One region of the Streptomyces sp. LZ34 genome, then DNA from elsewhere that is predicted to be linked to it. Evidence: riboswitches for the same ligand, from Rfam matches in the RefSeq annotation. Region 1 holds a riboswitch; each other region holds the start of a gene.
What was found. A riboswitch is a leader RNA that binds a small molecule or an ion and turns the genes downstream of it on or off. The one in region 1 is predicted to bind cobalamin.
Positions count from the first base shown of each region.

Region 2: linked by a shared signal. The riboswitch ahead of ACWY4P_RS41545 (cobalamin biosynthesis protein) and the one ahead of ACWY4P_RS37880 (prenyltransferase/squalene oxidase repeat-containing protein) in region 1 are both predicted to bind cobalamin.
Region 3: linked by a shared signal. The riboswitch ahead of cobN (cobaltochelatase subunit CobN) and the one ahead of ACWY4P_RS37880 (prenyltransferase/squalene oxidase repeat-containing protein) in region 1 are both predicted to bind cobalamin.
Region 4: linked by a shared signal. The riboswitch ahead of ACWY4P_RS01420 (ABC transporter substrate-binding protein) and the one ahead of ACWY4P_RS37880 (prenyltransferase/squalene oxidase repeat-containing protein) in region 1 are both predicted to bind cobalamin.

Region 1 covers NZ_CM132680.1:8,918,661-8,926,355, forward strand. Annotated here, with positions in the region: gene ACWY4P_RS37875 (SCO2322 family protein) at 1-446, opposite strand, end outside; gene ACWY4P_RS37880 (prenyltransferase/squalene oxidase repeat-containing protein) at 446-1,771, opposite strand; cobalamin riboswitch at 1,935-2,060, opposite strand; gene ACWY4P_RS37885 (DUF5984 family protein) at 2,151-2,978, shown strand; gene ACWY4P_RS37890 (TetR/AcrR family transcriptional regulator) at 2,950-3,672, opposite strand; gene ACWY4P_RS37895 (hypothetical protein) at 4,065-5,213, shown strand; gene ACWY4P_RS37900 (LppP/LprE family lipoprotein) at 5,344-7,497, shown strand; gene ACWY4P_RS37905 (RraA family protein) at 7,591-7,695, shown strand, end outside.
Region 2 covers NZ_CM132680.1:9,648,581-9,656,275, forward strand. Annotated here, with positions in the region: gene ACWY4P_RS41525 (cobyrinate a,c-diamide synthase) at 1-37, opposite strand, end outside; gene cobO (cob(I)yrinic acid a,c-diamide adenosyltransferase) at 59-664, opposite strand; gene ACWY4P_RS41535 (putative cobaltochelatase) at 664-2,829, opposite strand; gene ACWY4P_RS41540 (cobyric acid synthase) at 2,826-4,562, opposite strand; gene ACWY4P_RS41545 (cobalamin biosynthesis protein) at 4,559-5,761, opposite strand; cobalamin riboswitch at 5,883-6,083, opposite strand; gene ACWY4P_RS41550 (hypothetical protein) at 6,204-6,470, opposite strand; gene ACWY4P_RS41555 (anion permease) at 6,483-7,695, opposite strand, start outside.
Region 3 covers NZ_CM132680.1:12,024,681-12,032,375, forward strand. Annotated here, with positions in the region: gene ACWY4P_RS51515 (precorrin-2 C(20)-methyltransferase) at 1-828, opposite strand, end outside; gene ACWY4P_RS51520 (precorrin-8X methylmutase) at 825-1,475, opposite strand; gene ACWY4P_RS51525 (nitrite reductase) at 1,472-3,190, opposite strand; cobalamin riboswitch at 3,299-3,458, shown strand; gene cobN (cobaltochelatase subunit CobN) at 3,490-7,128, shown strand; gene ACWY4P_RS51535 (NUDIX hydrolase) at 7,125-7,565, shown strand; gene ACWY4P_RS51540 (hypothetical protein) at 7,578-7,695, opposite strand, start outside.
Region 4 covers NZ_CM132680.1:295,365-303,059, reverse strand. Annotated here, with positions in the region: gene ACWY4P_RS01435 (FAD-binding dehydrogenase) at 1-347, shown strand, start outside; gene ACWY4P_RS01430 (ABC transporter ATP-binding protein) at 363-1,160, opposite strand; gene ACWY4P_RS01425 (FecCD family ABC transporter permease) at 1,157-2,209, opposite strand; gene ACWY4P_RS01420 (ABC transporter substrate-binding protein) at 2,206-3,252, opposite strand; cobalamin riboswitch at 3,321-3,522, opposite strand; cobalamin riboswitch at 3,654-3,890, shown strand; gene metE (5-methyltetrahydropteroyltriglutamate--homocysteine S-methyltransferase) at 4,032-6,356, shown strand; partial or broken gene ACWY4P_RS01410 (ABC transporter substrate-binding protein) at 6,727-7,410, shown strand; partial or broken gene ACWY4P_RS01405 (ABC transporter ATP-binding protein) at 7,470-7,695, shown strand, end outside.

The DNA.
Region 1 (7,695 bases):
CGCAGCGGCTCGGCGACGGCCGCCAGCGCGTCCCCGGCGCTCGCGTCCTCGCCGACCCGGGCGCACTCCGTACGGGGCTCGGGCGGGGTGCGGTGGTCGGGGGCGTCGGCGGCCGTGCCGAAGTCGAGGACCACCGCGACGCGTTTGGTGCCGCCCTTCGCGGGGGTGTGCGCGCAGACCGTCCCGAAGTCGGTCGAGTCGCGGGGCTGGGTGGCGTCGCCCGAGTCCTCGCTCACGGCGAACCGGAATCCGATCATGTCGCCGTCGCCCGGCCGGGCCGTGGCGGGCCCCTGCGTGGCGTACGTCCAGCCGTTGGCGCCCCGCTCCCGCTGCCAGAACGACCAGTAGCGGTAGCCCGCGGCCTGCGCGGGCGAGGCGCCGAGCGCGAGCGCGGACACCAGCGCGGACATGAGCACGGCGCAGACGAGGGCGGCGCGTTGACCCATCAGAGCTGCTGCTTCTTCCGGCCGCTCAGCAGGAAGCCGATGCCGACGCCGGCCACCATGAAGACGCCCACCGTCCACCAGACGCCGCCGACACCCCCGTTGTCGTCGTCCTTCTTGTCCTTGCCGTCGTCCTTGCCCGAGTCCTTGTCCGAGTCGGCCTGCGACCCGGCCGCGGAGACCGACTCCGGCTTCGGGCCGGTGGCGTTCAGCTGCTGGACGAGGTCGGCGCCGCCGAAGCTGCGCGGATCCGCCCCGGCCGCATGCGCCGCGAGGACCAGCTTGGCCAGGGCGCCCGGGTCGCCCTTCGCCCACGCCAGCGCGCCGTTCTTCTCGTTCTGCAGCCACTGGAGGGGCTTGGCCGCGGTCGCGCTGTGCTCCCCGGCGGCCAGCGCGACGATGGCGTCCGCCGTGCCGCCGAAGTCGGGCTGGGCCTTGGCGCCGGGCATGGCGGACAGCAGGTGGCGGCCGTGCGCGGCCATGGTGTCCGACAGATACGCGGCGGCGGCCTGCGCGGCCTCGGCCGCCCCGTCCGGCTTGCCGCTGCCGCCCTTGCCCGCGCCGCAGTCCAGCGGCTTCGGGGCCTTGCCGGCGTCCTTGCCGGCCGGTTCGAAGACAAAGCCCTTGCCCTCGGTGGCCAGCGCGGCGGCCGCGGTCGCCAGGTCGTTGGCGATTTTCGTCCGGGGTTCGCCCTTGTCCGCCGTATACGCGAACGCCCCGCGCTGCCCCTCCTTCGCGTCACACCCCAGCTGAAGGCCCAGCAGCACGTCGTACGGCGTCTTGCCGCCCTTGGCGGACTTCACCCGCTCCGGGTCCTGGCCGGTGGCGGCGAAGGCGCCGACGGCGGCGGAGGTGGAGTTGGCATCGCTCGGGCTGCCCGGGTTCAGGCCCCAGCCGCCGTCGTCGTTCTGGTGCTTCTTCAGCCAGCCGACGCCCTTCTCGACGGTGGCGCTGCGCCCGCCGACCGCGGCCAGCGCCTGCACGGCCGCCGCCGTCGCGTCGGTGAACTCGCCCTTCTTCGGGTCGCAGGGCGTTGCGGCGTCGGCCCGGTACGCGGCGAAGCCGCCGTCCTCGCACTGCTGGCCGGCCAGCCAGTCGATGGCCGACCGCGCCGGGGTGACCCCGACCGCGTCCTGGGCGAGCAGCGCGAGTGACTGCCGCCACACCCCGTCGAACTTCGGGTCCTTGGTGCCGTACAGCCCCTTGGGCAGCGCCGCCGAGCCGGACGGCTTGGGGGAGGGCGAGGTGTCGGCGAACGCGGCGGGGGCGGCGGCCGTGCACAGGGCGGCCAGGGCGGCCAGAGCCGTGGCGCTGCGGCGTACGTTCATGGCGACGGTGCCTCTCGGTCGATGGTCTCGGCGGTGGCTGGGCATCGGTACGCGGCCACGCACGGCCGTCCACCCCGCACGCCGAGGGGACGCACGAACGCGGTGACACCGGGCTCAGCTCCGCATACCTCGACGGTGCCGCCGCCGGACGGGCCGACGGCGGGAGCCTGTGGTGCGCCCGACCAGGTGCTCCGGCTCGTACGCCCTGCGGCACACAGCCCGTACTCACGGTTGCGGGTCAGCGCCGGATTCTCACCGGCTTCCCCCGATCGGACGCGGATGAAGTTTTCACGGATACTTTATCCGGCGCCGAACCGGGCCGGACCACGGCGGTCGGGCCCCCGCACCATGCGGAACCGCTCGCGGCGCTGGAGGGCTGATGATCCGGTTCCGTTTTGGCCTGACCCCCTTGGAGGAAGTGCGGCCCTGGGGGCGGCGCGAGCGCCCCGTGCTGCACTGGTTCGGGCTGACCGACGGCTGGTACGTGATCGACCTCGGCGACCATGAGCTGCTGCGCTACTCCGAGCGCACGGTGCGGTCGCTGCGGGGCGGCGGGGGCGGCGGCCCGGCGCACCCGTATGCGGACTACTACGTGGTCCGGCTGTGGGAGGACCTGCTCGCGCTCCTGCCGGCGGCGCTGGAGCCGGTGCCCGAGGACCTGGCCGGCTTCGTGGCCGGCGACTCCTCCGGCTGGCACTGGGAGGAGACCCCGGAGGCCGCGGCCGAGGCCGCGGCCGAGGCCGCGGCGCAGTGGCACGGCGACCGCACCCTGTACACGGGGTATCTGCGGGTCGAGCCGCACATCCGCTGCTGGCGGACCGTCGCCGGGGAGGACGACGCTACGGAGGATGACGCCACCGGGGACGTCATGAACGTCAGCTGGGCGCATCAATCCGATCCCGAGAACGAGATCGAGTTCGCCGGCCCGGCGACGGGCCGGGTGACCGTGCCGACCAGCGCCTTCGTCGCCGCCGTGGCCGAGTTCGACCGCGCGCTGCTGGAGGCGATGGAGCGGCGGATCGGCGAACTGGAGGCGGCGGGGCCGCCGCCGGGGGTCGAGCTCGACCTGGAGCAGCTGCGCCGCGAGCACCGGGACCGGGCGGGGTGGCTGGAGCGGGCGCGGGCGTACGAGTACGCCACCGACTGGGCCGCCGTACGGACGGGCGCGGCGGAGCTGCTCAGATCACCAGGCGAGGACTGCGGGTGAGGCCGAGGATGCCGAGGAGTCGGTCCATCATGTCCTCGAACAGCGGCACCGGGTCATCCAGGGCGTAGGACATGTGGCTGTAGACGGCCAGGCAGAGCATGCCGTAGATCTGGCGCCAGCAGGTGATCATCAGGAGCGCGACACCGATGGGGACTTCGATGCCCATGGCCTCGCGGTACGTCCGCAACTGCCGTGCCAGGACCGGGTCGATCTCCTCGTCGGACGGGTGGGCCAGCTGCTGCTCACGCCACAGCCGGGTGAAGAGCTGCCCGTACATCCCGCCCAGATCGCGCAATATGACGTGCGGGATGTCGTCGGCGGACGCGGCGGCCGCCTGCGGATAGCCGGCCCCCATGAGCAGGTTGAACTCCGCAGGGTTGGCCACTGACCAGTCGAACACGGCCCGGGTGGCGGCGTGCAGCCGGGCGCTGATGTCGTCGGGGTCCTGCCGTTCCACCGCCGCCGCGACCACCTGCATGAACTCCGCCATCACGTCGTCGTAGACGGCGCGGATGAGCCCGTTTCTGCCCTCGAAGTAGCGGTAGAGCGCGGGGGAGGTGACGCCGACGCTGCGGGCCACGGCGGCGACGGTGAGACCTTCGACCCCCTCCGCGGCGGTGATCCGGCGGGCGGCGGCCTTGGCGTCGCGTTCGAGCTCCGCGCGTAGCCGCTCCCGCCGCGTCAGCCCTGCCATGCGCTCGCCTCCGCCCCCGTCTGGGTCTGTGCCGGACACCGTCGCCTCCTTGTCGTGGTCGGGTGCGCCTCAATGATCCTTCATCGGCTGTCGGCGTATGGGGCAACCGACTTGCCGTGAAGGTGCATCGCATGGTTAATACTATTCTCGCTTCTAAGGGCAGTCACGCTTGGGGGAAGGCGGAGAGCTGAGTGAGTAAGGCGTATGTGGCCGCGGTGGCGGCGGCGACCGTTCTCGCGGTGGGAGGCGTGACCGGGTGTGGCGCGTCCGACGACTCGGGGAAGGACGGCGGGCGATCCGGTGTCTCGGACGGCGGTGGGCGCAAGTCCGGGGCGGGCGCGGCGGGTTTGAGGGATTCAGGGGATGCGGCGGGATCCGGGCTCGCTGGGGCGATGAAAAACCTCTCCCGTGTGGCCTCGGCCACCGGGCCGGTGATCTGCTGGGACGACAAAGACGGCAAGGGTGAGCACGTCGCGGCCTTTGACGACACGTTCGGCAAGCGCGTTGCCACGTACTCCGAGGAGCCGCTGTTGTCCCGGCTCGCCGAGATCGCCGAGCAGGGGGACGCGGACCGGGCGTTCGTGCGCAGCCTCTGCGGGAAGCAGCAGTACGGCAAGAGCGCGGCGGACCTGGGGGTCAGTCCGGTCTCCCCGGACGGCCGGCGCGTCGCGGTCGAGGTGGTCACGGACGAGGCGGGCGCCCTCACGTCGTCGCATGTGGGGTGGCTGGACCTGGCCACGGGGGAGTTCACGGACATCACCGAGGCCGCGCAGAAAGGGGGCTACAGCCCGGAGAAGCACTCCGACGAGCTCCCCGGATTCGCCCCGGACGGATCGCTGTGGTTCCTGCGGGACGAGCAGGTGTACTACTCGGCGGATGAGAACGGCAGCCTCTCCCGGCACCCGATCAGCAAGGCATGCCATGACGAGCGATCCGGGAACGACGGCTTCTACCGCCCGGTGAACTCGGCGGCCGTCACCTGTCCGCGCCTCATTCACCCGAGCGGGAAGTTCGCTGTCTCTCCCGCCACCGTCATCGACGGCATCGACTCGTACGACGGGTTCGACCTCGATCTCCTGGCACCCGAAATGGACCGGCTCGACGACGACACGGCCTTCGGCGACCCCACCGACCAGATGGTCGTGCGCGACGGCGACGGCGACGACGTACGCGACTGCGACCCCGTGGCCTGGATCAACGCCGACGACCTGCTCTGCGAGGGGGCGTCGAACACCTTCTTCACCGTCCGGGCCGACGCGAGCGAGCTGGGGGAAAGGCCCGACGGGAGCGATCCGCTGGAGGCCGAGGTGAAGGCGGAGGTCGTGCGCGAGACGGATAACGAGATCCTTTCCGTGGCCCTGTCCGCGGATCGTCAGTACCTCTACATCGCGTTGAAAGAGGTCCTGGACGAGGGCGACGTAAAGCTGTACCGGGCCGACTTGACGACGCCCGGCGAACCGGAGGAGCTGGGGCCGCTCCCGCAGGGGGTGGGGGACAACTTCATGTTCCGCGGAAACTTCCAGACCGGCGATTTCCAGTAGCGGGCGCGCGAGCAGAGCACATCGGGGGCATCGAATGTCGAAATGGTGGCCGCGCAGGCGGTCGTTGCGTATCTTGCTGTCGGCCGGAATCGCGCTGGCCGTCTCGGCCGGTCTGCTCACCGCGTGGCAGATGGCGGTCAACCGGCCGGGAAAACTGGCCGTCAAGGTCACGGGCCTTCCCGCCAAGGCGCGTTTCACCCTCCATATCAGCGGGACGAACGGTTTCAGCGAAGAGCTGACGGCTGACAAGACGTTCTCCGTCAAACCCGGTGACTACCGCATCACGGCGAAGGCCGGCCATGCGAAGGGGAACGTCTACTACACGGCGGACGAGACCACGACCTGGACGGTGGACAGTGGTGAGACCGAGCGGGCGGTGATCGATTACGCCGTGGCGCTCTCCGAGAAGACGACGGTCCTGAAATCCGCCGACACCGGACTCCTCAAGCGCCCCGGCAAGTCGGAGATGGTCTTCGCCGCGGGCTCGTCGGCGGCGCGCAAGCTGAAGAAGGGTGCCTTCGTCCTCGCCGCCGAGAGCGAGCTGACGCCGCAGGGGCTGGTGCGCGAGGTGCGCGGGGTGACCCGGGAGAAGGACCGGGTCGTCGTCCGGACGAAGGACGCCACGCTTCAGCAGGCGATGCCCAAGGCCGTGCTGCGGGTCGAGGACACCTCTAGCGGGACAAAGGACGCGATGCAGCCGGCGGCCTATCAGATGCCTGCGGCGGCTGCCTCCTCCAGCCCCGAGCCCGATAGCCAGTCCGAGCTCTCCATCAGGGTCGACACCTGGCAGGGGAAAGGGAAGTTCGGCCAGAATCTGAAATGCGGGAACGGGATGCCGCTCATCAGATTCGAGCACAGCCAGATGCAATTCGGCATGGCAGGCTCGACGTTCGGGTGGAACAGGCGGGAGGGTGTCTGGAGCAAGGTGGACCTCCAGATGCAGCAGAAGTACAAGCTGACGGTCGGTACTCCGGCGGGCGCACAGTGCATCTACGACCAAGAGTTTCCCGCGCTGACCCTGCGCTCCATCCCCGTGAAGCTTCTCAGGGTCGGGCCTTTCACCCTGGATCCCGAACTGGTTGCGTTTCTCAATGTGAAGATCAAGGGATCGGTCGGAGCAAAGCTGGAAATCGAGAGCCCCGTGGACCTTCAGGGAAATGCGCGGCTGAGCCTGACCCGGAAGCCTACGGCCGACGCCACCGGCTGGCCTCCGAAGGCCACGGCCAAGCTGGTCGGGGTAGCCGATCTCACGGCGAAGGCGAAGGTCGGCGCTCGCGTAAAACTCAAGGTGAGCCCCGTCATCGACTTCTTGGTCGGCTCCGTCTATGTCGACTACGCCTGGCCTGTCGAAGGAAAGATCGATGTCAAGAACGACTCAGCCAAGGTCAGACACTTTCAGGAGCTAGTGGTCGGGGCCAGTATCAAACCTGGTGATGCGGGTCTCCTGCTCGGTATACCCCCTGGAGGTCGTGACATCAACGTGGGGTTTCCCGTGACCAAACCGCGTACGCTCTGGGAATCCGCCCCGGGCGAAGTCAAGGCCAAGGCGAAGAAGGCCGACGTCAACAAGGCGGTGACCTGCCCCTCCCGGGCGTGGATGACCAGGGAAGTCGCAGCTGCCATCGGCAACGTCGCCAATGTGGACCTGGGCGCGACGAAGTGCTGGCCCGGCTGGGCGGCCGTCGTCTGGTCCGACACACCGCACACGGACTCCGTGACGATCAGCGTCTTCAAGCGCAATGCCCGCCACTTCTACCCCGCCGTTCATCTGCTGCCCGTCATGGACGACCCGTACGATCCCGACTGGCTCCGTGACTGCGAAACCCTCCGCGGGATGAAGCCCCCGGCCGCGCTGATTTCCTTCGTCGGCTGCACCGCGCAACCGGCGGCTGAGCAGGACCAGTTGGACGCTACGGCCGCTCTGAGGCTCATCGAGAACACCAGCCACACCCCCGACCTCACGGCCGACGTGCTCGGCGCTCTCCCCGGCCCGCTGCGCGCCGTCAGGGCGATGTGCACCGGCAGCTACGACGGAAACTGCGCGGCCGTGTTCTTCTTCCACGGAAACCGATTCGTGGGCCAGGCGAGCGGACCAGGGGCGATGGCGGTCGAAACGCAGGACGGCAAGACGGTGACGCTCGCCCGCCCCATCTTCAAGGACAGCGATCCGAGCTGCTGCCCCTCGGGCGGCACCGCCCGTTACCAGGTCCGCTGGAGCGACGGCGCCCTCGCCGCCACCCCGTCCCTGCCGGGCTTCGAGCAGCACAACGAGCCGGTCCGTTGACCACCGTCAGGTAGCCACCGTCATGGGCGATCATGGGCGAGGGCGGTCCGCCGGACCCCCTCGTCCATGGCCGCAGATGGAAGAAGGCAGACCATGACCGATGCCACCGGCTTCGAGAACATCCCCCCGACCACCCTCGCCGACATCCTGGGCCGCGAGCAGGTCATGGAGATCGGCATCCGCCCGCTCTGGTCCCCG
Region 2 (7,695 bases), 730 kb from region 1:
CGGGCGCGGCGATGACCAGGCGCGGCACGCTCACCACTGAACACTCACCACCGAACACTCACCACTCGATACCCCGCTGCCCCTTCTGACCGGCGTCCATCGGGTGCTTGACCTTGGACATATCGGTGACCAGATCCGCGAAGTCCAGCAGCTTCTGAGGCGCGTTACGCCCCGTGATGACCACGTGCTGGGTCCCGGGCCGGTCGCGCAGCACCGACACCACCTCGTCGGTGTCCACCCAGCCCCAGTGCATGGGGTACGCGAACTCGTCCAGCACATACAGCCGATATGTCTCCGCCGCGAGGTCCCGCTTGACCTGCTCCCACCCCTCGCGCGCCGCCTCCTCGCTGGAGATGGCGTCCTGCTGGGAGCGCTGGAGCCACGACCAGCCCTCGCCCATCTTGTGCCATGCGACGGTCCCCCCTTCTCCCGACTCGCCGAGGACGCGCAGCGCCCGCTCCTCGCCGACCCGCCACTTCGCGGACTTTACAAATTGGAATACACCGACCGGCCAGCTTTGGTTCCACGCCCGCAGCGCCAGCCCGAACGCGGCAGTCGACTTGCCCTTGCCGACGCCCGTGTGCACGAGCACCAGCGGCCGGTTGCGGCGCTGCCGGGTGGTCAGCCCGTCTTCGGGTACGACGGTCGGTTGTCCTTGCGGCATCAGGCGGCCCTCCGTGTCTTTCGTACGGTCCGTGCGGGGTTTGCCGTGCGCGCGTCGCGCACCAGCGCGGTCACGCTGTCCGCGCGCAGTTCGTCGAGCGTCACCGGTGTCCCCCGAAGCTCGTGGGCCAGCGCGCCCGCCAGGCCCAGCCGTACGGGCCCCGCCTCGCAGTCCACCACGACCGAGGCGACCCCGTCGGCCGCCAGCAGCCGGGCCGCGCGCCCGGCGCGGGCCACCGGCTCCGGGCCGCCCGTGGCCCGTCCGTCCGTCACCACGACCAGCAGCGGACGGCGCGACGGGTCCCGCAGCCGCTCGATCCGCAGCACTTCGCGGGCCTTCAGCAGCCCGGTGGCCAGCGGGGTGCGCCCGCCGGTGGGCAGCTTCGCCAGCCGGGCGGCGCCCGCGTCCACCGACGAGGTGGGCGGCAGCGCCAGGGCCGCCTCGGCGCCCCGGAAGGTGATCAGGCCGACCTTGTCCCGCCGCTGGTAGGCGTCCAGCAGCAGTGACAGTACGGCGCCCTTGACGGCGCTCATGCGCTTCCGCGCGGCCATCGACCCCGACGCGTCCACCACGAACAGCACGAGGTTGCCCTCGCGGCCCTCGCGCACCGCCTCACGCAGGTCGTCACGGCGCACCACGAGCCCGGGGCCCTGCCGGCCGCGCGAGCGCTGGTGCGGTGCGGCGGCCCGTACGGTCGCCGACAGGTGCAGCTTGGACAGGGTTCCGCGGGGGCGGCGGGCGCCGGTGGTGCGGCCGTGGGCCGTGCGGGCGCGCGACCGCCGCCCCGCCGCCCCTTCGCCGAGCCCCGGTACGTCCAGCCGCCGGGTCCGGAACGGCTCGGCGGCGCCCACGGCCGCCCGTTCGCCGCCGGGCCCGCCCGCCGCGGCCCCGCCCGGGCCCCCGTCGGCGGCATCGGGGACCCGGCTCGGGGCGTCGGAACCGTCGGAACTGTCGGAACCGTCGGGGCTCGTGCGCTGCTCCGGTACGGACGATCCGGCCGACGGCGGCGCCTGCTCCGGCACGCCCCGCGGCGGCTGTCCGCCCCCCGGCCCGTCAGGACCCCCCGGCCCGTCAGGGCCTTCCGGTCCGTCCTGCCCGTCCTGCCCGTCCCGCCCGTCGGGCCCCGGGTCCGGCTCCGGGTCGTCGTCCCCGCCCCCGGACTCGCGCAGCACTTCGTCGAGCTTGTCCTCGTCCAGCCCCGGCGCGTCGAACGGAGCCCGCCGGCGCCGGTGCGGCAGCGACAGCAGCGCGGCCTGCCGCACGTCCTCGGTGGTCACCTCCGTACGCCCCGCCCACGCCGCCAGCGCCGTCGCCGTACGCGCCGTCACGATGTCCGCGCGCATCCCGTCCACCTCGAACGCCGCGCACACCGCCGCGATCTGCCGCAGCGCGCCATCGCCCAGCCGCACCCGCGGCAGCAGGGCACGCGCCGCCGCCACGCGCTCCCGCAGCGCGCCCTCCTCGTCCGCCCAGCGCGCGGCGAACCCGGCCGGGTCCTCGTCGTACGCCAGCCGCCGCCGCACCACCTCGACCCGCTCGTCGGTGTCCCGCGACGCCGCGACCTCCACCGTCAGGCCGAAGCGGTCCAGCAACTGCGGCCGCAGCTCGCCCTCTTCGGGGTTCATGGTGCCCACCAGCAGAAAGCGCGCCGCGTGCCGTACGGACACGCCCTCGCGCTCCACATAGGAGGCGCCCATGGCGGCCGCGTCGAGCAGCAGGTCGATCAGGTGGTCGTGCAGCAGGTTGACCTCGTCGACGTACAGCACGCCGCGGTGTGCGTCGGCCAGCAGACCCGGCTCGAACGCCTTCACCCCGTCCGACAGCGCCCGCTCGATGTCCAGCGCCCCGACCAGCCGGTCCTCGGAGGCGCCGACCGGCAGCTCGACCATCCGGGCGGGCCGTACGGTGCCGGTGTCCGGCTCGTGCGGGCCGTCCGGGCAGCCCGGGTCGGGCGCGGTGGGGTCGCAGGAGAACCGGCAGCCGGCCACCACGTCGATGCCGGGCAGCAGGGCGGCCAGCGCCCGTACGGCCGTCGACTTCGCGGTGCCCTTCTCGCCGCGTACCAGCACCCCGCCGACGGCCGGCGACACGGCGTTGAGCAGGAGGCCCAGCCGCAGGTCGGCCATCCCGACGAGCGCGGTGAACGGGTAGGGGGTGGCGGTCATGCGGGGGTACCTCCTGCGGTGTGGGCGCGGTGGTGGTCTTCTGGGCGGGGCGGAGGGAACGACTCCTCCTGAGACGACTCCTCCTGAGACGACTCCTCCGGAGACGCCGCAGGAGAGGGCAGCGAGGGCCCGGGAGGCCGGGGCGGCGCCCCCGGCGGGACGAACGGCAGCCCCTCCGGCACGCCGTTCTCGATCAGCCGCAGCAGCGCGTCCGTGTCCGCGTGTTCTTCGATCAGGTCGCCCAGCCGGTCCAGCTGCTCCTCGCGCAGCTCCCCGAAACTGGTGTCCGGCGCCGGGACGAACGCCCGGCCCGCCGCGTCCGCGACCCGCCGCAGGAAGGCGCGCCGGAAGCCGTCGCTCTCCAGCGAGCCGTGCCAGTGCGTGCCCCACACCGAGCCCACCCGGCAGCCGTCCAGGAAGGGTTCGTCCGCGCCGTCCAGCAGCTCGGCGACCCCGTGGTGGATCTCGTAGCCCTCCACCCGCTCGCCGAGCGCCTCGCCGACCGGCCGCGCGAGGGTCTTGTGCACCGCGAACCGCACCCGAACCGGCAGCAGCCCGAGCCCCTCCACCGTCCCGGCCCGCGACTCGACCTCGTCCTCGATGCGCTCGCCGAGCATCTGGAAGCCGCCGCAGATGCCCAGCACCGGCCGGCCCTCCGCCGCCCGCCGCGCGATCGCCGCGGCCAGACCGCGCCGCCGCAGCCACTCCAGCGCCCGTACGGTGCCGCGGGTGCCCGGCAGCACCACCAGATCGGCGTCGGCCAGCTCCTCCGGCCGGTCCACGAACCGAACGACCACGCCGGGTTCGGCGGCCAGTGCGTCCACGTCCGTGAAGTTCGACATGAGCGGCACGGCGGCGACCGCGACCCGCAGGATGTCCGCGCCGTGCGGCGGCGCGACGACGCTCTCGCGCACCGCCCCGCGCAGCGACACCCGCAGCCCGTCCTCCTCGTCGATGCCGAGCCCGTGCGCGTACGGCAGCACGCCCATGGTCGGGCGGCCCGTCAGGCCGTGCAGCATCTGAAGGCCTGGCTCCAGCAGGGTCACATCGCCGCGGAACTTGTTCACCAGATAGCCCGCGACAAGCCGCTGGTCGGCCTCGGAGAGCAGCGCGGTCGTGCCGAAGAACGACGCGAAGACGCCGCCGCGGTCGATGTCCCCGACCACGACGACCGGCAGCCGGGCGGCCCGGGCGAGACCCAGGTTGACGATGTCGGTTCGGCGCAGATTGATCTCGGCGGGGCTGCCCGCGCCCTCGCAGATCACCGCGTCATGGGTGCGCCGCAGCTCGGCCAGGCACTCGGTGACGGTCCCGAGCAGCGCCTCCCGCCGCCCGCCGGGCAGCTTTTCCCCGGGGGACGCCCCTCCAGACCCCCCGAAATACCCACGCGCACTCAGCTCGCCCACCGGCTTGCCCAGCAGCACCACTTGGCTGCTGCGGTCGCTGCCGGGCTTGAGCAGGACGGGGTTCATCAGCGCGCTCGGCTCGACGCGCGCGGCGGCGGCCTGCATGGCCTGGGCGCGGCCGATCTCCGCCCCGTCGCGGGTCACGAAGGAGTTGAGCGACATGTTCTGCGCCTTGAAGGGCGCGACGCTGACGCCCTTGCGGCTGAGCCAGCGGCAGATCCCGGCCGTGACGACGCTCTTGCCCGCGTCCGAGGTCGTACCCGCGACGAGCAGCCCGCCGCCCGGCCCGCCCTTCGCACCCGCGCCCCCGCCGTGTATTCCGCTCATCCGTAGTCCCTCCCAGCGGCCACGGGCCGCGCCGTCGCCGGGCCGCCCGACCAGCCCGCGCCGAGTGTCCGCATGGACCGTGCCCAACGGGCCCGCGCGCCATGTGAGGCACGCGCGGCGCGTACGGGCGCGGCGCCGGGCCGCGCGACCGGGGGCGCGACCGTACGAGCCGCCCGCAGCGCCCCCACAGCCAGCCGGGCCGTGACGGACGCGCCGAGCGCCAGGGCGCCGACGCGCCGCGACAGCCGTACCGCGCGCTCGATGTCGGCGGCCTCGACCGGCCGCCCGCCGGGGTTGAGCACCGGCCGGTGCTCGACGCGGCCGCCGTACGCGAGGGTGCCGCCCAGCCGTACGCCGAGCGCGCCCGCGAACGCGGCCTCCACAGGGCCCGCGTTGGGGCTCGGATGGCGGTGGCCGTCGCGCCGCCAGGCGCGCGACGCGCCGCGCGGATCGGGCCCGGCCAGGACGGCCAGCGCCGCGGTGAGCCGCGCGCCGGGCCAGCCGGCCAGGTCGTCCAGCCGGGCCGAGGCCCATCCGAACCGCCGGTAGCGCGGCGACTTGTGACCCACCATCGCGTCCAGGGTGTTGACGGCCCGGAAGCCGACCAGGCCCGGCACCCCGCCGACGGCCCCCCACACCAGTGCGCCCACGACGGCGTCCGAGGTGTTCTCGGCGACCGACTCGACGACCGCGCGCGCGATCTGAGGCCCGTCCAGCGCCTGCGGGTCGCGCCCGCACAGGTGCGGCAGCCGCCGCCTGGCGGCGTCGAGGTCCCCGGCGGCCAGCGCGCCGCCGACGGCGCGCGCCTCCCGGCCCAGCGTCGTCCCGCCGAGCACGGCCCAGGTGGCGGCGGCGGTCAGCAGGGTCTGCGCGGCGGGGGAAGGGCGCCCCAGGGCGGGGCTTTCCGAGGCAGTACTGCCCGAGGCGAGGCTTCCCAACGCGGGGCATCCCAACGCGGGGCCTCGCAGGGCCCGTACGGCGCGCACCGACAGAACAGCGCCCGCGGCCACGCCGCCCGCGCACAGCGCGGTGTAAAGAGCCCCGGATCCGCGGTGGTCGCGCCACAGCAGCCGCTCGACGGCCAGGGCGGCGCGCCCGAACGCGGCCACGGGGTGGCCGCGGCGCGGATCGCCGAGGGCGAGGTCGCCGAGAAAGCCGAGGGCGGCGCCGCACGCGTACGAGGCGTGATCGGCACGCATCGTCAGTCCGCCGTCTTGCCTCGGCGCGTCGGGATGTGGCGAAGGGGCCGCGGGTGGGGCGGCGGCGGCATGGCGGTGCCGGGCATGGCGGTATGTCCTCACTCAGGGTCCGCGCCCTGGTTCGACGTGACCGGCGGTGAGAGTCTCCTGGCTCCCGGATCCGCGCTTCTCCCGGTCTTCCAGCCTCCGTGTGGACGGCCGTGACTCGTACAGGTGATGGGAGAGCGCTCCCCGGTGACAGTGGCGGGACCGCGCCGGATTCTCACCGGCTTCCTCTCCTGCCGCCGTTTGGCTCCGGAAGTCCACCATGGGCCGCGAATGGCCGTCAACTCGCGAATGCCCCACCCTGCGTGAGTGTGCCGAGGAGCACATGCCACGGCCGCCGGGCGGTCCGCGCTGGTCGGCGCGTTCCGGCCCGGCGGCCGTGGGTGGGTCGAGCGGGTCAGGCCACGATCAGATTGATGCCGTACACCACGGCCGCCGCGCACAGTGCGAAGCAGGCGTACGCGCCGGCGCGCGCGGGGTTGAAGGCCGCGCCCGCCGGGGCCGAGGTGCCGGAGGGGGTGGCGGCGGCGGTCGGGCCTGCCTCCGCCTGCCGCGGCTTGCGGGAGGTGCCGAGGATGCCGAGGGTGAAGACGCCCACGAAGCCGACGGTCACCGCGAGGCTGATGCCGAAGACCTGGCCGAGAGCCGCCCAGTCGATGCTCATCGCGTTACTTCCTTAGCTGGTGCTGCCGGTGGCCGCGGATGCGCCTGCCGGGGTGGCGGAGGAGGCGGAGGAGGAGGCGGAAGCGGCAACGGCGGGGGCCACCGGCCCGGCGGGCGGCGGGGCCACGGACTGGAGGGCGGCCGTGACGACGCCCACCGGCTCGGCCGGCGCCGTCGCGGCCTCGTTGACATCGTTGACGTTGGTGTGGTCGACGGGCTTGCGGCGCGAGGCCGCCCAGATCCCGGCGCAGGCGGCGACCGCGAGCACGGCGACCGCCGTGACGCCCCAGTCGCCCTGGTCCGCCAGGAGTGCCGCGCCGCCCGCGACGAGGCCCGCGGCGGGCAGGGTGAGCACCCAGGCGAGGACCATGCGGCCCGCGGTGGACCAGCGCACCACGCCGCCCTTGCGGCCGATCCCCGCGCCCATCACGGAACCGGAGCAGACCTGGGTGGTGGAGAGCGCGAAGCCGATGTGGGACGAGGCGAGGATGACGGTCGCGGCGCCGGTCTGGGCGGCGAAGCCCTGCGGCGGCTGGATGTCGGTGATGCCCTTGCCCATGGTGCGGATGATGCGCCAGCCGCCCAGGTACGTACCGAGGGCGATGGCCAGCCCCGCGGAGACGATGACCCACAGCGGCGGGTCGGAGTCGGGCGCGACCGCGCCGCCGGTGATCAGTGCCAGGGTGATCACACCCATGGTCTTCTGGGCGTCGTTGGTGCCGTGGGCGAGGGAGACCAGCGCGGCCGAGGCGATCTGCCCGGCGCGGTAGCCCTTCGCGGTGTCCTGGGGGTCGCGGCCGCGGGCCAGCCGGTAGGTGAGCCGGGTCGCGACCAGGGCGGCGATTCCGGCCACGAGCGGCGCGGCCACGGCCGGGATCAGGACCTTCATGATGATCTTGTCGCTGTTGACCCCGTCCATGCCGACGGAGACCAGGGTCGCGCCGATGAGGCCGCCGAAGAGGGCGTGCGAGGAGCTGGAGGGCAGTCCGGCCAGCCAGGTCAGCAGGTTCCAGAGGATCGCGCCGACCAGACCCGCGAAGATCACTTCGGGGCGGACTCCGGAGCCCTCGTCGATGATCCCTCCGGAGATCGTCTTGGCGACCTCCACGGAGAGGAACGCGCCGACGAGATTGAGGACCGCCGACATCGCCACGGCCGTCCGGGGACCGAGAGCTCCCGTGGAGATGGTGGTGGCCATGGCATTGGCCGTGTCGTGGAAGCCGTTC
Region 3 (7,695 bases), 3.1 Mb from region 1:
GGCGGCCAGCTCGCCCCGCGCCTCGGGGGTCAGCCACAGCGGGCCCGCCGGGCCAAGACCCACCACCACGACCTCGCCCCGGCCGGCCGGGGCCTTCGCGTCGATCCGGCTCGGCAGCACCGCCACCGAGAAGTAGGGCACCGACTCGGGGTCCACCTCGGCCAGTGGCGCGATGCGCTCCGCGCCCATCGTGGCCCGCTCCACGTACTGGGCCTCCGCCAGCCGGCCCGAGCGCTCCAGCGCCCGCCGCACCGCCGGGAAGGTGCGGCCGAGCTTCATCACGGCGGCCGCGTCGGTCGTGGCCAGACGAGCCGTCAGCTCCTCCTCCGGGAGCGTGCCGGGCAGGACGGTCAGCACCTCCTCGCCCTCCACCAGCGGCGCCCCGATCCGGGCGGCGGCCGCGCTCACGGAGGTGACGCCGGGGACGACCTCGGTGGGGTAGCGGTCGGCCAGGCGCTTGTGCATATGCATATACGAGCCGTAGAAGAGCGGGTCGCCCTCGGCGAGCACCGCGACCGTGCGCCCCGCGTCCAGATGGGCGGCCAGCCGGGCCGCCGCGTCCGCGTAGAACTCCTCCATCGCGCCGCGGTAGCCGCCGGGGTGGTCGGTGGTCTCGGTGGTGACCGGATAGACCAGTCGCTCCTCGATGTGGTCGGGCCGCAGATGGCGCTCGGCGATGGAGCGCGCGATGCTGCGGCCGTGCCGGGCGCTGTGATACGCGACGACATCGGCCTCGGCGATGACCTCCACGGCGCGTACGGTCATCAGTGAGGGATCGCCGGGGCCAAGACCCACGCCGTAGAGCCGGCCCGTCTGCTGCTCGCTCACTCTTCCTCGCTCGCAATCGCGTTGACCGCGGCCGCGGCGATGGCGCTGCCGCCACGCCGGCCGCGCACCACCAGGTGGTCGAGCGCGGCCGGATGCCCGGCCAGCGCCTCCTTCGACTCGGCGGCGCCGATGAAGCCGACCGGTACGCCGATGACGGCCGCCGGGCGCGGCGCGCCGGCCCCACCCTCTTCGATCATCTCCAGCAGGCGGAACAGCGCGGTGGGCGCGTTGCCGATGGCCACCACCGCGCCCTCCAGCCGGTCCCGCCACAGCTCCAGCGCGGCGGCGCTGCGCGTGGTGCCCATCCGGCGGGCCAGTTCGGGCACCGCGGGGTCGGACAGGGTGCACACCACGTCGTTGTCCGCGGGCAGCCGCTTGCGGGTCACGCCGCTGGCCACCATGTGCGCGTCGCAGAGCACGGGCGCGCCGGCGCGCAGCGCGGCGCGGGCGCGGGCGACCACCTGGGGGGTGTACGCGAGGTCCTGGACGAGGTCGACCATCCCGCAGGCGTGGATCATCCGCACCGCGACCTGGCTGACGTCGGCGGGCAGACCGCCCAGGTCCGCCTCGGCGCGGATGGTGGCAAAGGAGGCGCGGTATATGGCCGCGCCGTCCTTCTCGTAGTCGAACACTGTGCCCTCGATCATGTCGTTCCACGGGCCGCCGCCACGGCGCCGGCCAATTGCTCTGCTGTCACGTCCACGCCCCGCGCGGACCCTGCGGCACCTCGTACGGTGACCTGGTAGCCGTCGCCCGTCGCCAGCACGTCGACCCAGCGGCCGCCGGGATGGCCGCAGCGCCGCTCGCAGCCGGAGAGATACACCGGTAGCCGGCCCGGCAGCGGGCCCGGGCCGCCCTCGGCGGGCGCCTCGCCCGCCACCGCGCGCGCCGCGTCGGCACGCACATCGGCCAGGGACTTGGCGCAGCCGGGACGTCCCGTGCAGGCGCCGACCCCGAGCCAGGGGGAGTGCGGCGTGGTCACGAGCCCGGCGTCGGCGAGCTCGCGCAGCGAGGCCCGGGCGCCGCCGTGGGAGAAGCCGGGCAGCACCACGCCGCGCCAGGGTGTCACACGCAGCTCGCCCGAGCCGCCCCGGGAGGCGAGCTCGGCGAGCAGCCGCCACCGCGCGGCGGTGAGCCGCCCCAGCGGGACGGCGACGGAGACCGCGCACCGCTCGTCCGGCCCCGTGATCAGCCCGGTCGCGGGCGCGGTGGGTTCAGGGGAGGGCGCCGATCGCGCCCGCGGTGGCACCGGCGGGGTGGTGTCCGTGTGGCGCTCGCCCGGCCGCGGGTCCGGACCCAGCGCGGGACCGGCTGATCCGCTCGCGCCGGAAGTGCCGGGCCGTCGCCGGGTTTCGGCCGTTTCCGTGGTGGCCGCCGCGGCTTCCGCCGGTGGTACCGGCGCCGGGGGCCGGTCGCTCGGCCGGGGGCCGGGCTCAGGTCCGGGGCGCGCCGCCGGGATTCCGGCCTCCGCGAGCCGCCGGGCCAACGCGTCCGCCGTCACCGCGTGTCGCGTCGGCAGATCGCGAACCCGCCACGCCCGGGTGTCGCTTGTGCGCGCCGCCTCCAGAAACGCCAGCGCCGCCACCGCGGCGGCGCGCGGCGCGTCGTCGGCGCCGACCCGCAGCTCGGCGCCCGGCGCGCCCACCGGCCCGGCCGGAGGATCCGGGCGGCTCAGTGGCCGCGTGGCGCCCGGCGTGTCGTCACCGCCCGCCGGGCCGCCCCGCCGCGCCGGGCCGTCGCCTGTGCCCCGGGGGCCTGCCACGCCGGGGCCGTCCGGCGCCGGCGGCGCACCGGATTCCGGCCCTGCCTCAGCGCGCGGCCGTGCCCGCTCCCCGCCGGAGCCGAGCCGCAGCACCGCCTCGCCGTCCGGCGCTGCGATCAATGTCACATCCGCGCCCAGCGCCGCCACATCGCCGCGCCCGTCGTCGAGCGCGAACAGGAACCGGCCCGACAGCCCCGCCAGTTCGGCGAATCCGGAACCCGCGGGCGCGTCGTCGCACAGCAGGGCGTCCAGCTCCCTCGCCCACGCCGGGACATCCGCGTACCCCGCCCCGTCCAGCCCGGACAGCGGGGACGCCACGATGTTGCGCACCCGGTCGTGCCGGTCCGACGGGAGCAGCCCGGCCGTCCGCAGCCGGGCCGCGAGCCCGGCCCCGCACTCCGCATCGAGGCCGCGCAGTTGCAGATTGCCCCGGGAGGTGAGGTCCAGCCGGCCGTCTCCCAACTCCTCGGCCGCGAGCGCCAGCACGAGTGCCTGACGTGCCGTCAGGATCCCGGCGGGCAGCCGCACCCGGGCCAGCGCGCCGTCGTCCGCCGGGTGCAGGCGCAGCGCGCCGGGGCAGGCGTCGGCGCGACCGCGCACGGGGGTTTCATCCCCTGGTGGGGCGGTTGTCGGGGGGAGGGGCATGGCGGCGAGCATACCGACGATTGCCTTCGGCTCACCGCCCCGCGGCAGGTCAGGAACGCCTACTATGCTCACCGGCGGGTCGGTCCCGACCCGCCACCACACACGACGGCAAAAAGGGTAGGAAGCCGGTGGAAATCCGGCGCGGTCCCGCCACTGTGAGCGCGGCAGCCGGTATGCGACGGCCGCGCGAGCCAGGAACTCCCGCCGTCTTCAACCCGCCCGGGGCGCGGACCCCGAGGAAGGCCTGCCGTCGCATGATCCTTTTGCTGTCGACGTCCGACACCGATCTGCTCAGTGCCCGCGCGGCACAGACCCCGGTGCCCTACCGGCTCGCCAACCCGGCCCGGCTCCCGCTTGACGACCTCCCCGCGCTCCTCGACGGCGTCGAACTCGTCGTCGTACGGCTGCTCGGCGGGGTGCGCGCCTGGCAGGAGGGGCTCGACACGCTGCTCGCCGGGGACCGCCCGGTCGTCGTGCTGACCGGCGAACAGGCCCCGGACGCCCAGCTCATGGAGGCCTCCACGGTCCCGGTCGGGATCGCCGCCGAGGCCCACGCCTATCTCGCGCACGGCGGGCCCGGCAACCTCGGCCAGCTGGCCCGCTTCCTGTCCGACACCGTCCTGCTGACCGGCCACGGCTTCGAGCCTCCCGCGCCCGCGCCCTCGTGGGGCCCGCTGGAGCGCACCGCACGCGAGGGCGTCACCGGCCCGCGGGTCGCCGTGCTCTACTACCGCGCCCACCACATGAGCGGCAACACCGCCTTCGTCGAGGCGCTCTGCCGGGCCGTCGAGGACACTGGGGGCCGCCCGCTGCCGCTGTACGTCGCCTCGCTGCGCGCGCCCGAGCCCGAGCTGCTGGAGGCCCTCGCGGAGGCCGACGCGGTGGTGACCACCGTGCTGGCCGCGGGCGGCACCCGGCCGGCCGAGGCGTCGGCCGGCGGGGACGACGAGGCGTGGGACGCGGGCGCGCTGGCCGCGCTGGACGTCCCGGTGCTACAGGCGCTGTGCCTGACCGGCCCGCGCGCCGCGTGGGAGGAGAACGACGAGGGCCTCTCGCCCCTGGACGCGGCGACCCAGGTCGCCGTCCCGGAGTTCGACGGGCGGCTGATCACCGTGCCGTTCTCCTTCAAGGAGACCGACCAGGACGGCCTGCCGGTCTATGTCGCCGACCCCGAGCGCGCCGCGCGTGTCGCGGGGATCGCGGTACGACACGCCCGGCTGCGCCACATACCGGCGGCCGACAAGCGCCTCGCGCTCGTCCTGTCCGCCTACCCCACCAAGCACTCCCGCATCGGCAACGCCGTCGGCCTGGACACGCCCGCCAGCGCCGTCGCCCTGCTGCGCCGGCTGCGCGCGGACGGCTTCGACCTGGGCCCCGAGGAGGGGCCCGAGGCGCTTCCCGGCCTCGCCTCCGGCGACGGCGACGAGCTGATCTACGCCCTCATCGAGGCGGGCGGCCACGACCAGGACTGGCTCACCGAGGAGCAACTGGCCCGCAACCCGATCCGGATCCCCGCCGCCGACTACCGCCGCTGGTACGGCCGGCTGCCGCAGGAGCTGCGCGAGGCGGTGGAGGAGCACTGGGGGCCGCCGCCGGGTGAGATGTTCGTCGACACCAGCCGCGACCCCGAGGGCGAGATCGTGCTCGCCGCGCTGCGCCGCGGCAACCTCCTCGTGGTCATCCAGCCGCCGCGCGGCTTCGGCGAGAACCCGATCGCCATCTACCACGACCCCGACCTGCCGCCCTCCCACCACTACCTGGCCGCCTACCGCTGGATCGCCACCCCCCAGGCCGACGGCGGATTCGGCGCCGACGCCATGGTGCACCTGGGCAAGCACGGCAATCTGGAGTGGCTGCCCGGCAAGAACGCGGGCCTGTCCGCCGCCTGCGGCCCCGACGCCGCGCTGGGCGACCTGCCGCTGATCTACCCGTTCCTGGTCAACGACCCGGGCGAGGGCACGCAGGCCAAGCGCCGCGCCCACGCCACCCTCGTCGACCACCTCGTGCCGCCCATGGCCCGCGCCGACTCCTACGGCGACATCGCGCGCCTGGAGCAGCTGCTGGACGAGTACGCCGCCATCTCCGCGATGGACCCGGCCAAACTCCCCGCCATCCGGGCCCAGATCTGGACCCTCATCCAGGCCGCCAGGCTCGACCACGACCTCGGGCTGGAGCGGCGGCCGGACGACGACGGCTTCGACGACTTCCTGCTGCATGTGGACGGCTGGCTGTGCGAGGTCAAGGACGCCCAGATCCGCGACGGCCTGCACATCCTCGGCGCCGCCCCGTCCGGCCCGGAGCGGGTCAACCTCGTTCTGGCGATTCTGCGCGCCCGGCAGATCTGGGGCGGTACGACGGCGCTGCCCGGGCTGCGCGAGGCACTCGGCCTCGACGAGTCGGCCGCCGGCCGCACCGACGCGGACGAGGCGGAGGACCGCGCCCGCGCCCTCGTCCAGGCGATGGAGGACGCCGACTGGGCGCCGGAGGCCGCCGAGAAGGCGAGCCTGGGGCTGCCCGAGGAGCAGCGCGACGCGGTGACCGCGATCCTCGACTTCGCCGCCCGCGAGGTCGCGCCGCGGCTGGCCGCCACCACCGACGAGATCGACCACGCCGTGCACGCCCTGAACGGCGGCTTCGTGCCCGCGGGACCCTCCGGCTCGCCGCTGCGCGGACTGGTCAACGTCCTGCCGACGGGCCGTAACTTCTACTCTGTCGACCCCAAGGCCGTGCCCAGCCGGCTGGCCTGGGAGACCGGCCGGGCGCTCGCCGACTCGCTGCTGGAGCGCTACCGCCGCGACAACGACGGTGCGTGGCCGCGCTCCGTCGGCCTGTCGCTGTGGGGCACCAGCGCGATGCGCACCTCGGGCGACGACGTGGCCGAGGCGCTCGCGCTGCTGGGCGTCCGCCCGGTGTGGGACGACGCCTCGCGACGAGTCACGGGACTCGAACCCGCGACACTCGACCAGCTGGGCCGCCCCAGGATCGATGTCACTCTACGCATCAGCGGCTTCTTCCGCGACGCGTTCCCGCATGTCGTGGCGCTGCTCGACGATGCCGTGCGCCTCGCCGCCTCCCTCGACGAGCCCGAGGCCGACAACTACATCCGCGCCCACGCCCAGGCCGACCTCGCCGAGCACGGCGACGAACGCCGCGCCACCACCCGCATCTTCGGCTCCCGCCCCGGCACCTATGGCGCGGGCCTGCTCCAGCTCATCGACAGCCGCGACTGGCGCACCGACGCCGACCTGGCGGAGGTCTACACGGTCTGGGGCGGCTACGCGTACGGCCGCGGCCTGGAAGGCCGCCCGGCCCGCACGGAGATGGAGAGCGCCTACCGCCGGATCGCGGTCGCGGCCAAGAACACCGACACCCGCGAACACGACATCGCCGACTCGGACGACTACTTCCAGTACCACGGCGGCATGGTCGCCACCGTGCGAGCCCTCAAGGGCACCGCCCCGGCCGCGTACATCGGCGACTCCACCCGCCCCGAGACGGTCCGCACCCGCACCCTGCACGAGGAGACCTCCCGGGTCTTCCGCGCGCGCGTGGTCAACCCGCGCTGGATCGAGGCGATGCGCCGCCACGGCTACAAGGGCGCCTTCGAACTCGCCGCGACCGTCGACTACCTCTTCGGCTACGACGCCACCACGGGCGTGGTCGCCGACTGGATGTACGACAAGCTCGCGCAGAGCTATCTCCTCGACCCGGAGAACCGCTCCTTCCTCCAGGAGGCCAACCCCTGGGCGCTGCACGGCATGGCCGAGCGGCTGCTGGAGGCGGAGAGCCGCGGCCTGTGGGAGCAACCCGACCCCGAGGTCCTGGCGGCGGTGCGCGAGCTGTATCTGGAGACCGAAGGCGGCCTGGAGGGCGGGGAGGACGAAGCCGGGTGACCGAGTCGGGGAGTGAGCAGGCGACCGGGGCGGCGCCCCTGGAGTCGGTGGGCTGGGTCTGCGTACGCGACGGGCGGCTGCTGGCCGTGCGCACCCGCGGGCGCGACGCGTTCTACCTGCCGGGCGGCAAGCTCGAACCGGGGGAGGACGGGCCGCGGGCGCTGGCCCGGGAGCTCGCCGAGGAGCTCGGCCTGACCGCCGCGCCCGCGGCCCTGGCCGCGCTGGAGCCCTTCGTCATCGAGGACGAGGCACACGGCCAGGACGGCCGACGGCTGCGGATGACCTGCTACACGGGCGCGGCGGAGGGCGAGCCCGTCCCGGGCCGGGAGATCGCCGAGCTGGCCTGGCTCACGGCGGACGGGGCGGGCCGCTGCGCCCCCGCGCTGCGCCAGGTGCTGCACCGGCTGGTGGCCGAGGGCCGCGTCCGCCGCCCGTGACGCGGCGCCGGGTCAGGAGCGCTTGAGGGGCGCCGGGGGAGCGGCGGGCCGGGAGGCGGAGCGGACCCGCTCGGGCCAGGGCGGGCAGTTCACCAGCTCGGCCCACTCCCGGTCGTAGCGCCCCGGCACG
Region 4 (7,695 bases), 8.6 Mb from region 1:
ACGTCCAGGTCATGGGCATCCGCAACGCCCTCGCCTACCCCGGGGACACTCTCAGCCGCACGGCCTCCATCCACAAGATCCTCGATCCGGGCGCCGGACCCCTGATCGCCGTACGTCTGAACGTCCTCACCCGCAAGACGCTCGGCGGCCTCCAGACCGACCTCTCCGGCCGCGTCCTGGACACGGCCGGGAACCCCGTGCCCGGTCTGTACGCGGCCGGAGAGGTCGCGGGCTTCGGCGGCGGCGGAGTCCACGGCTACCGCTCCCTGGAGGGCACCTTCCTCGGCGGCTGCCTCTTCTCCGGCCGCGAGGCGGGGCGCGCCGCCGCGGAGGCGACCGCAACCTGAGGCGGGCCTCGGTGGTCAGCGAGGCGGGAGTGTGCCCAGGAAGCGTATGTGGGGGCGGTCGTCGGGGCCGGTGCGGGTGACGGTGGCCCGTACGCCGTAGACGTCGGCGATGAGGGCCGGGGTGAGGACGTCCTGCGGGCTGCCGCAGGCCACCACGCGGCCCTGCTTGAGGACCACGAGCCGGTCGCAGTACATCGCTGCCAGGTTCAGGTCGTGCAGGGCGACGACGCTGGTGAGGCGGAGTTCGGTGATCAAGGTCAGCAGGGCGAGCTGGTGCTGAATGTCGAGGTGGTTGGTGGGTTCGTCCAGTAGCAGTTCCCGCGGCTGCTGGGCGAGGGCGCGGGCGATCTGGACGCGCTGGCGTTCGCCGCCGGAGAGGGTGTGCCAGGGGCGGCCGGCCTTGTCGGTCAGCCCGGTGCGGGCCAGCGCGGCACCGACGGCCTCCTCGTCCTCGGGCGAGGCGGGGGCCCAGGCCCGGCGGTGAGGGACGCGGCCGAGGCGTACGACCTCGAGGACGGTCAACGCGACCTGGGTGTCGGCCTGTTGCTCGACGACGGCCACACGGCGGGCGACCGCGCGGCGCCCCACCTGCTCCAGTGGGCGGTCGTCGAGAGTGACGGTGCCGGAGGCCGGCGTGATGACGCCGGCGAGCAGGCGCAGCAGCGTGGATTTGCCCGAGCCGTTCGGGCCGAGGAGGCCGGTGACGGTACCGGGGCGTGGGGTGAGGCTGACCCCGTCCAGGATCGGCGTGCCGCCCGCCGTGTAGGTGAGCCGATCGGCGCGCAGCCCGGCGCCGTCAGCGGTGCCGGTCATCGCGGACTCCTGGTCCGGTACAGCACGAGGACGAACGCCGGGACGCCGATCAGCGAGGTCACCACGCCCACCGGCACCTCCTGCGGGTCCAGGACGGTACGGGCGAGGGTGTCGACCCACACCAGGAACACCGCCCCGGCCAGAGCGGTGGCCGGCAGCAGCCGCGTATGGCCGGGTCCGGTGAGCGCGCGGGCGGCGTGCGGCAGTACCAGGCCGACGAAGCCGATCGCCCCGGCCGAGCTGACCAGGACGGCCGTCAGCAGGGCGGTGGCGCACAGCAGCACCAGCCGGGTGCGGGCCACGTTCACGCCCAGCGAGGCGGCCGCCTCCTGCCCGAACGCGAACGCGTCCAGCTGTCCGGCGCGCCCGGCGCACACCAGCAGCGCCGCCACCAGCGCCGCCGAGCACACCCCCACATCCGTCCAGTCGGCCCCGCTGAGCGAGCCGAGCAGCCAGAACAGCACCCCGCGGGTGGTCTCGGCGTCGGCCGCCGTCATCACGACGAAGGAGGTGAGCGCGGAGAACAGCTGCATGGCCGCGACGCCGGAGAGCACCACCCGGTCCGTGGTGCCGCCGAGAGTGTGGCTGAGCAGCAGCACCAGCGCGAAGGAGCCAATCGCCCCCAAGAATGCCCCGCCCGACACGGACATTGCCCCGCCTCCCGCGCCGAGCACGACGACCACGACCGCGCCGGTCGAGGCCCCGGACGAGACGCCCAGGACGAAGGGGTCGGCGAGCGGGTTGCGCAGCAGGGACTGCATCACCGCCCCGCACACGGCCAGTCCGGCGCCGCACACGGCCGCGAGCAGGGTGCGCGGTAGTCGCAGGTTCCACACGATCCCGTCCCGGATGGGTGTCAACTCCGCCTTTCCCCAGCCGAGATGGGCCGCCACCGTCGCCCATACGTCACCGACCGCGATGTCCGCCGGGCCGATGGTGATCGCCACGGCGATGGAGACGCACAGCAGCGCGAGACCGGCCGCCCACAGCAGCGCGCGGCGCAGACCGCGCACCGCTGCCGGCGCGGCCGAGGACAGGGCGGTGCTCATCCCTCGAGGCCGTACTCGCGCAGCGCCGCCGACACCTTCTCGATGCCCTCGACGGTCCGGATGGTCGGATTCATGGCCTGCCCGGACAGCAGCACGTACCGCTTGTTCTTCACCGCGGTCAGGCTCCTCGTGACCGGGTCGGACTCCAGGAACTCGATCTTCTTCGCCGCGGTTTCGGCCGTCTGCTGCTTGCGGGTCAGGTCGCCGATGACGAGGATGTCGGGGTCGCGGTCGGCGACGGTCTCCCAGTTGACCTGGGGCCACTCCTCGTGGGTGTCGTCGAAGGCGTTCTTCGCGCCGAGTTCGCGGGTGATGATGCCGGGGGCGCCGCAGCAGCCCGCCACGTACGGGGACTGGGAGTTGGCGAACCAGTACATGACGGTGACATCCCGGGCGTCGAGGCCGGAGGTGGCCCTCTTTACCCGGGCCTTGAGATCGGCGACGAGCTTCTCGCCGCGCTCCTGCACGCCGAAGATCCGTGCCAGGTCGGTGACTTCGCCATAAACCGCGTCCATGGTCAGCGGCTCGGTGCGCGCACCATCGCCGTCACCGCTGTTGTCCTTGCCGACGCAGTCGGAGGGGGAGAGGTAGGTGGCCACGCCGAGCTTGTCGAACTCCTTCCGCGGGGCCACACCGCCCTTGCCGAGTGTGGAGGCGAAGGAGGAGGCGACGAAGTCGGGTTCGGTGTCCAGGACTTTTTCGAACGAGGGGGCGTTGTCGGACAGCCGCTTCACCTTCGCGTTGGCCTTCTCCAGCCCTTTCGCCACCGGGTCCGTCCAGGTGGCGGTACCCACCATACGGTCGGCGAGCCCGAGGGAGAGCATGATCTCGGTCGTACCCTGGTTGAGGGAGACCGCCCGCTGCGGAGGTTCGTCGACGTGGACCTTCTGCCCGCAGTTGTCGAGAGTGACCGGATAGCCGGCGGACTTGCCCTTGGCCGGGCTCGCCTCGGCCGACGGGCCGGAGGAACCACCGCAGCCGGTCAGCAGCAGGGCACCTGCCAGGAGCGGGACGGCATGACGGAGAGGGCGTGCGAGCGGCACGGAGCTTCCTTCGGTGTCGAGGGCTCTTGCGCGAAGCCCGGTCGTACAGTGCTCCCCCGGCCGTTTTCCGGTGTCGGAGGCCGCCAGCAGGTCTTCGGGCTCGGGGTCAGCCGGAACGAGGCGCCTTCCCGGACCGCGATCGCCGTCCAGTGGCCGATGCCCCGCCCGTCGCCCTCACCGCTGCGCGTCAGCTCCGGATTCACACCGGATTCCCTGACCCGTGCACGCACGTGTACGTACATGGGTACGACTGGCCCCGGCAAGCTACCACACGCGCCTCACGCCCCTGCCGGCGCGAGCACCACTGACTTCCCCCCTGGCATGGCGGCGATCCGCACCTGGACGCGCTCGCGCGTGGCGAACGCCTTGTCCACTGGGTCGCCCCCGCGCCCGCCGCCTGTATAGGCTGGCGGTGCAGCTGGTTCGCCCTGTCCGCCAGGCAGGCGCGTCGCAAGAGGGAACCCGGTGGGAATCCGGGACTGCCCCGCAGCGGTGAGCGGGAACGACCGCCGTCATCAAGCACTGGGCCCGGAGAGCCGGGTCTGGGAAGCGACGGCCAGTAGGTGCCTCGTACGACAGGTCGTACGTCACGAGGCGCGCCTGCGAGTCCGAAGACCTGCCACTGCCCGTGTGCGATGTGCGCGCACGGAATCTCGGTGACCTCGAGGGCGGGTCGGCGGCACGGTCGAGCACCCCCAGCGGGTCTCGCCGCCTTCGCCATCCCTTCGCCCTCGTCCCGTCCCGGGAAGTCGAAACGAGTGCTCGCGAAGGAGAGTTCCGTGACAACCAAGGCCGCAGCCATGGCAGCCCGGGCCACCGTGTACGGCTACCCCCGCCAGGGGCCGAACCGGGAACTGAAGAAGGCGATCGAGGGCCATTGGAAGGGCCGGGTCACCGCCGAAGGCCTGCGTGAGGTCGCGGCCGGTCTGCGCCGCGCCACCTGGCGGCAGCTGGCCGATGCCGGTATCCACGAGGTGCCGACCGGCGACTTCTCGTACTACGACCACGTTCTGGACACCACGGTCATGGTCGGTGCGATCCCCGCCCGCCACCGTGCCGCCGTCGAGGCCGACCCCCTGGGCGGTTACTTCGCGATGGCGCGCGGCACGCAGGAGGCGGCGCCGCTGGAGATGACCAAGTGGTTCGACACCAACTACCACTATCTCGTGCCCGAGGTGGGCCCGGACACGGTCTTCGCGGCCGACTCGACCAAACAGGTCGCCGAGGCGCGTGAGGCCCTCACGCTCGGCCACACCCCGCGCCCGGTCCTGGTCGGCCCGGTCACCTATCTGCTGCTCGCCAAGCCGGCCCCCGGCGTCGCCGCTGACTTCGAGCCACTGACCCTCCTGGACCGGCTGCTCCCGGTCTACGCGGAGATCCTCACCGATCTCCGCGCGGCGGGCGCGCAGTGGGCGCAGCTGGACGAGCCCGCCCTCGTCCAGGACCGCACCCCGGCCGAACTGAACGCCGCAGCCCGCGCCTACCACCACCTCGGCGGCCTCACCGACCGCCCGAAGCTGCTGGTGGCCTCCTACTTCGACCGGCTCGGCGAGGCCCTGCCGGTCCTGGTCAAGGCCCCTGTCGACGGGCTCGCTGTGGACTTCACCGGCGCCGCTGCCGCGAACCTTGACGCACTCGCCGCCGTCGGCGGCCTGCCCGGCAAGCGCCTCGTCGCCGGCGTCGTGGACGGCCGCAACGTATGGGGCAACGACCTGGAGAAGTCGCTGTCCACCCTCGGCACCCTCCTCGGCCTGGCTGACCGGGTCGACGTCGCCGCCTCCTGCTCCCTGCTGCACGTCCCGCTCGACGCCGCCGCCGAGCGGGACATCGAACCCCAGATCCTGCGCTGGCTGGCCTTCGCCCGGCAGAAGACCGGTGAGATCGTCACCCTGGCCCGCGGCCTGGCCCAGGGCACGGACACCATCGCGGCCGAACTGGCGGCCAACCGGGCCGATCTGGCCTCCCGAGCGGTCTCCCGCATCACCCGCGACCCCGCCGTCCGCGCCCGCACCGCGGCCGTCACCGCCGCCGACGCCCGCCGCTCCCAGCCATACGCCGAACGTGCCACGGCCCAGCGCACCCACCTGCGCCTGCCCCCGCTGCCGACGACCACGATCGGCTCCTTCCCACAGACCGATGAGCTGCGCGCCGCCCGCGCCGATCTGAGGGCCGGGCGGATCGACCAGGCCGCCTACGAGGAGCGGATCGAGGCCGAGATCCGCGAGGTGATCTCCTTCCAGGAGAAGGCCGGCCTCGACGTCCTGGTGCACGGCGAGCCCGAACGAAGCGACATGGTCCAGTACTTCGCCGAACAGCTCACCGGCTACCTCGCCACCCGGCACGGCTGGGTCCAGTCCTACGGCACCCGCTACGTCCGCCCGCCGATCCTCGCCGGCGATGTCTCCCGTCCCGAACCGATGACGGCGCGCTGGACGACGTACGCCCAGTCCCTCACCGACCGCCCGGTCAAGGGCATGCTCACCGGCCCGGTCACCATGCTCGCCTGGTCCTTCGTCCGCGACGACCAGCCGCTCGCCGAGACCGCCCGTCAGGTCGCCCTCGCCCTGCGCGACGAGGTGGGCGACCTGGAGGCGGTCGGCACGTCCGTCATCCAGGTCGACGAGCCCGCCCTGCGCGAGACGCTGCCGCTGCGTGCCGCCGACCGCCCGGAGTACCTGGCGTGGGCCACCGCGGCGTTCCGGCTGACCACGAGCGGTGTGCGGCCGGACACCCAGATCCACACCCACATGTGCTACGCAGAGTTCGGTGACATCGTCCGGGCCATTGACGACCTCGACGCCGATGTCATCAGCCTGGAGGCGGCGCGCTCCCATATGCAGGTGGCCCGCGAACTGGCCGAGCACGGGTATCCGCGTGCGGCGGGACCGGGTGTCTACGACATCCACTCCCCGCGTGTCCCGGGTGTGGCGGAGACGACGGCCCTGCTGCACAAGGGACTTGAGGCCATCCCCGCCGAGCGGCTGTGGGTGAACCCCGACTGCGGCCTGAAGACCCGCGGGTGGCCCGAGGTGCGGGCCTCGCTGGAGAACCTGGTGGCGGCGGCCCGTGAAGCCCGCAGCGGCCTGCCCTCCGTGACCTTGTGAGGTCACCGTGGCCGGGGCGGGCTCCTGGGAAGGTGTTCCGCCCCGGCCACACCCGCTCCCACGGCCGGCCGCGCCACTTCCTGCCCACTTTCACACCCCGCAGGCGCGCATCGCTCTGCTCCCATACTTCCGTGGGCGGATGCGGCATCGCACGGCGCCAGGTCTTTGCGGCATTCGATGCGGCTGGGTGCCTGCTGGGCTTTTGCGCTCTGGTACTGGATCCACCGGAATTGGACCTGGCCTTCGTGGCGGATGAGGCGCGAGCGCCCCGAATTGCGGTTCACCACCGCCCGGTGAGATGCGGCCGGGGCGCCACGTGGCGCCAGCATATGCAACAGCAATTCTTGTGCAACAAGAGGGTGTGAGGCTTATGACGACCCGACGAATACGAGGCGCCGCCGTCGTGGCGGCGGTGCTTCCCAAGGCCGGCGACGCCGGCCGCACGTACACCTACACCCTGCGCGACGGAGTGAAGTTCAGCGACGGCGAGCCGCTGACCCCCGCCGACGTGGTGTTCACCTACCGGACCGTCCTCGACACCAAGACCAACAACACCACCAAGAGCGAACTGGACGCCATAAAAGATGTGCGGGCGGACGGCGATGACAAGGTCGTCTTCACCCTGAAGTACCCGTACGCGCCCTTCGCCGGGCGCACGGTCCTGCCGATCGTCCCCGAGCACATCGCCGGGAAGCAGGACCCCAACACCGGTTCCTTCAACACCAAGCCGGTGGGCACCGGCCCCTACGTCCTCGCCGGCTGGAGCAAGGGCGAGAAGCTCACCTTCAAGGCCAACCCGGACTACTGGGGCGGCGCGCCGAAGGTCAAGAAGGTCACCATGGCGATCGTCGGGGACGACGACGTGCGCGCCACCCGACTGCGCTCCGGCGACCTCGACGGCGCGATCCTCCCGCCCAACCTCGCCGCCACCTTCAAGAACGACAACGACAGGCGGACCTACGAGGCGAGGTCCTACGACTGCCGCACCGTCACCCTCCCCACGGAGAACAAGGTCACCGGCGACCGCGCGATCCTCCCGACCCTCGCCATCGCCGGGCTCGCCGGGGCCTGGCGGGAGCAGATCAACCCCCGCCGCCGATCGGAGCTGATGCTGTGACCGAGCGAACCACCGTCCTGTCGATACGCGGGCTGTCGGTGCGCTTCCTCATGCCGGGAAGGCGCCACATCGCCGCCGTCACCGACGCGCACTTCGACGTGGCGGCCGGCGAGTGCCTGGCCCTGATCGGCGAGAGCGACTGCGGCAAATCCGTACTCGCCTCCGCCCTCCTCGGCCTGCTCCCCGCCAACGCGCAGACCGCGGGCGAGGCCCGCCTCGGTG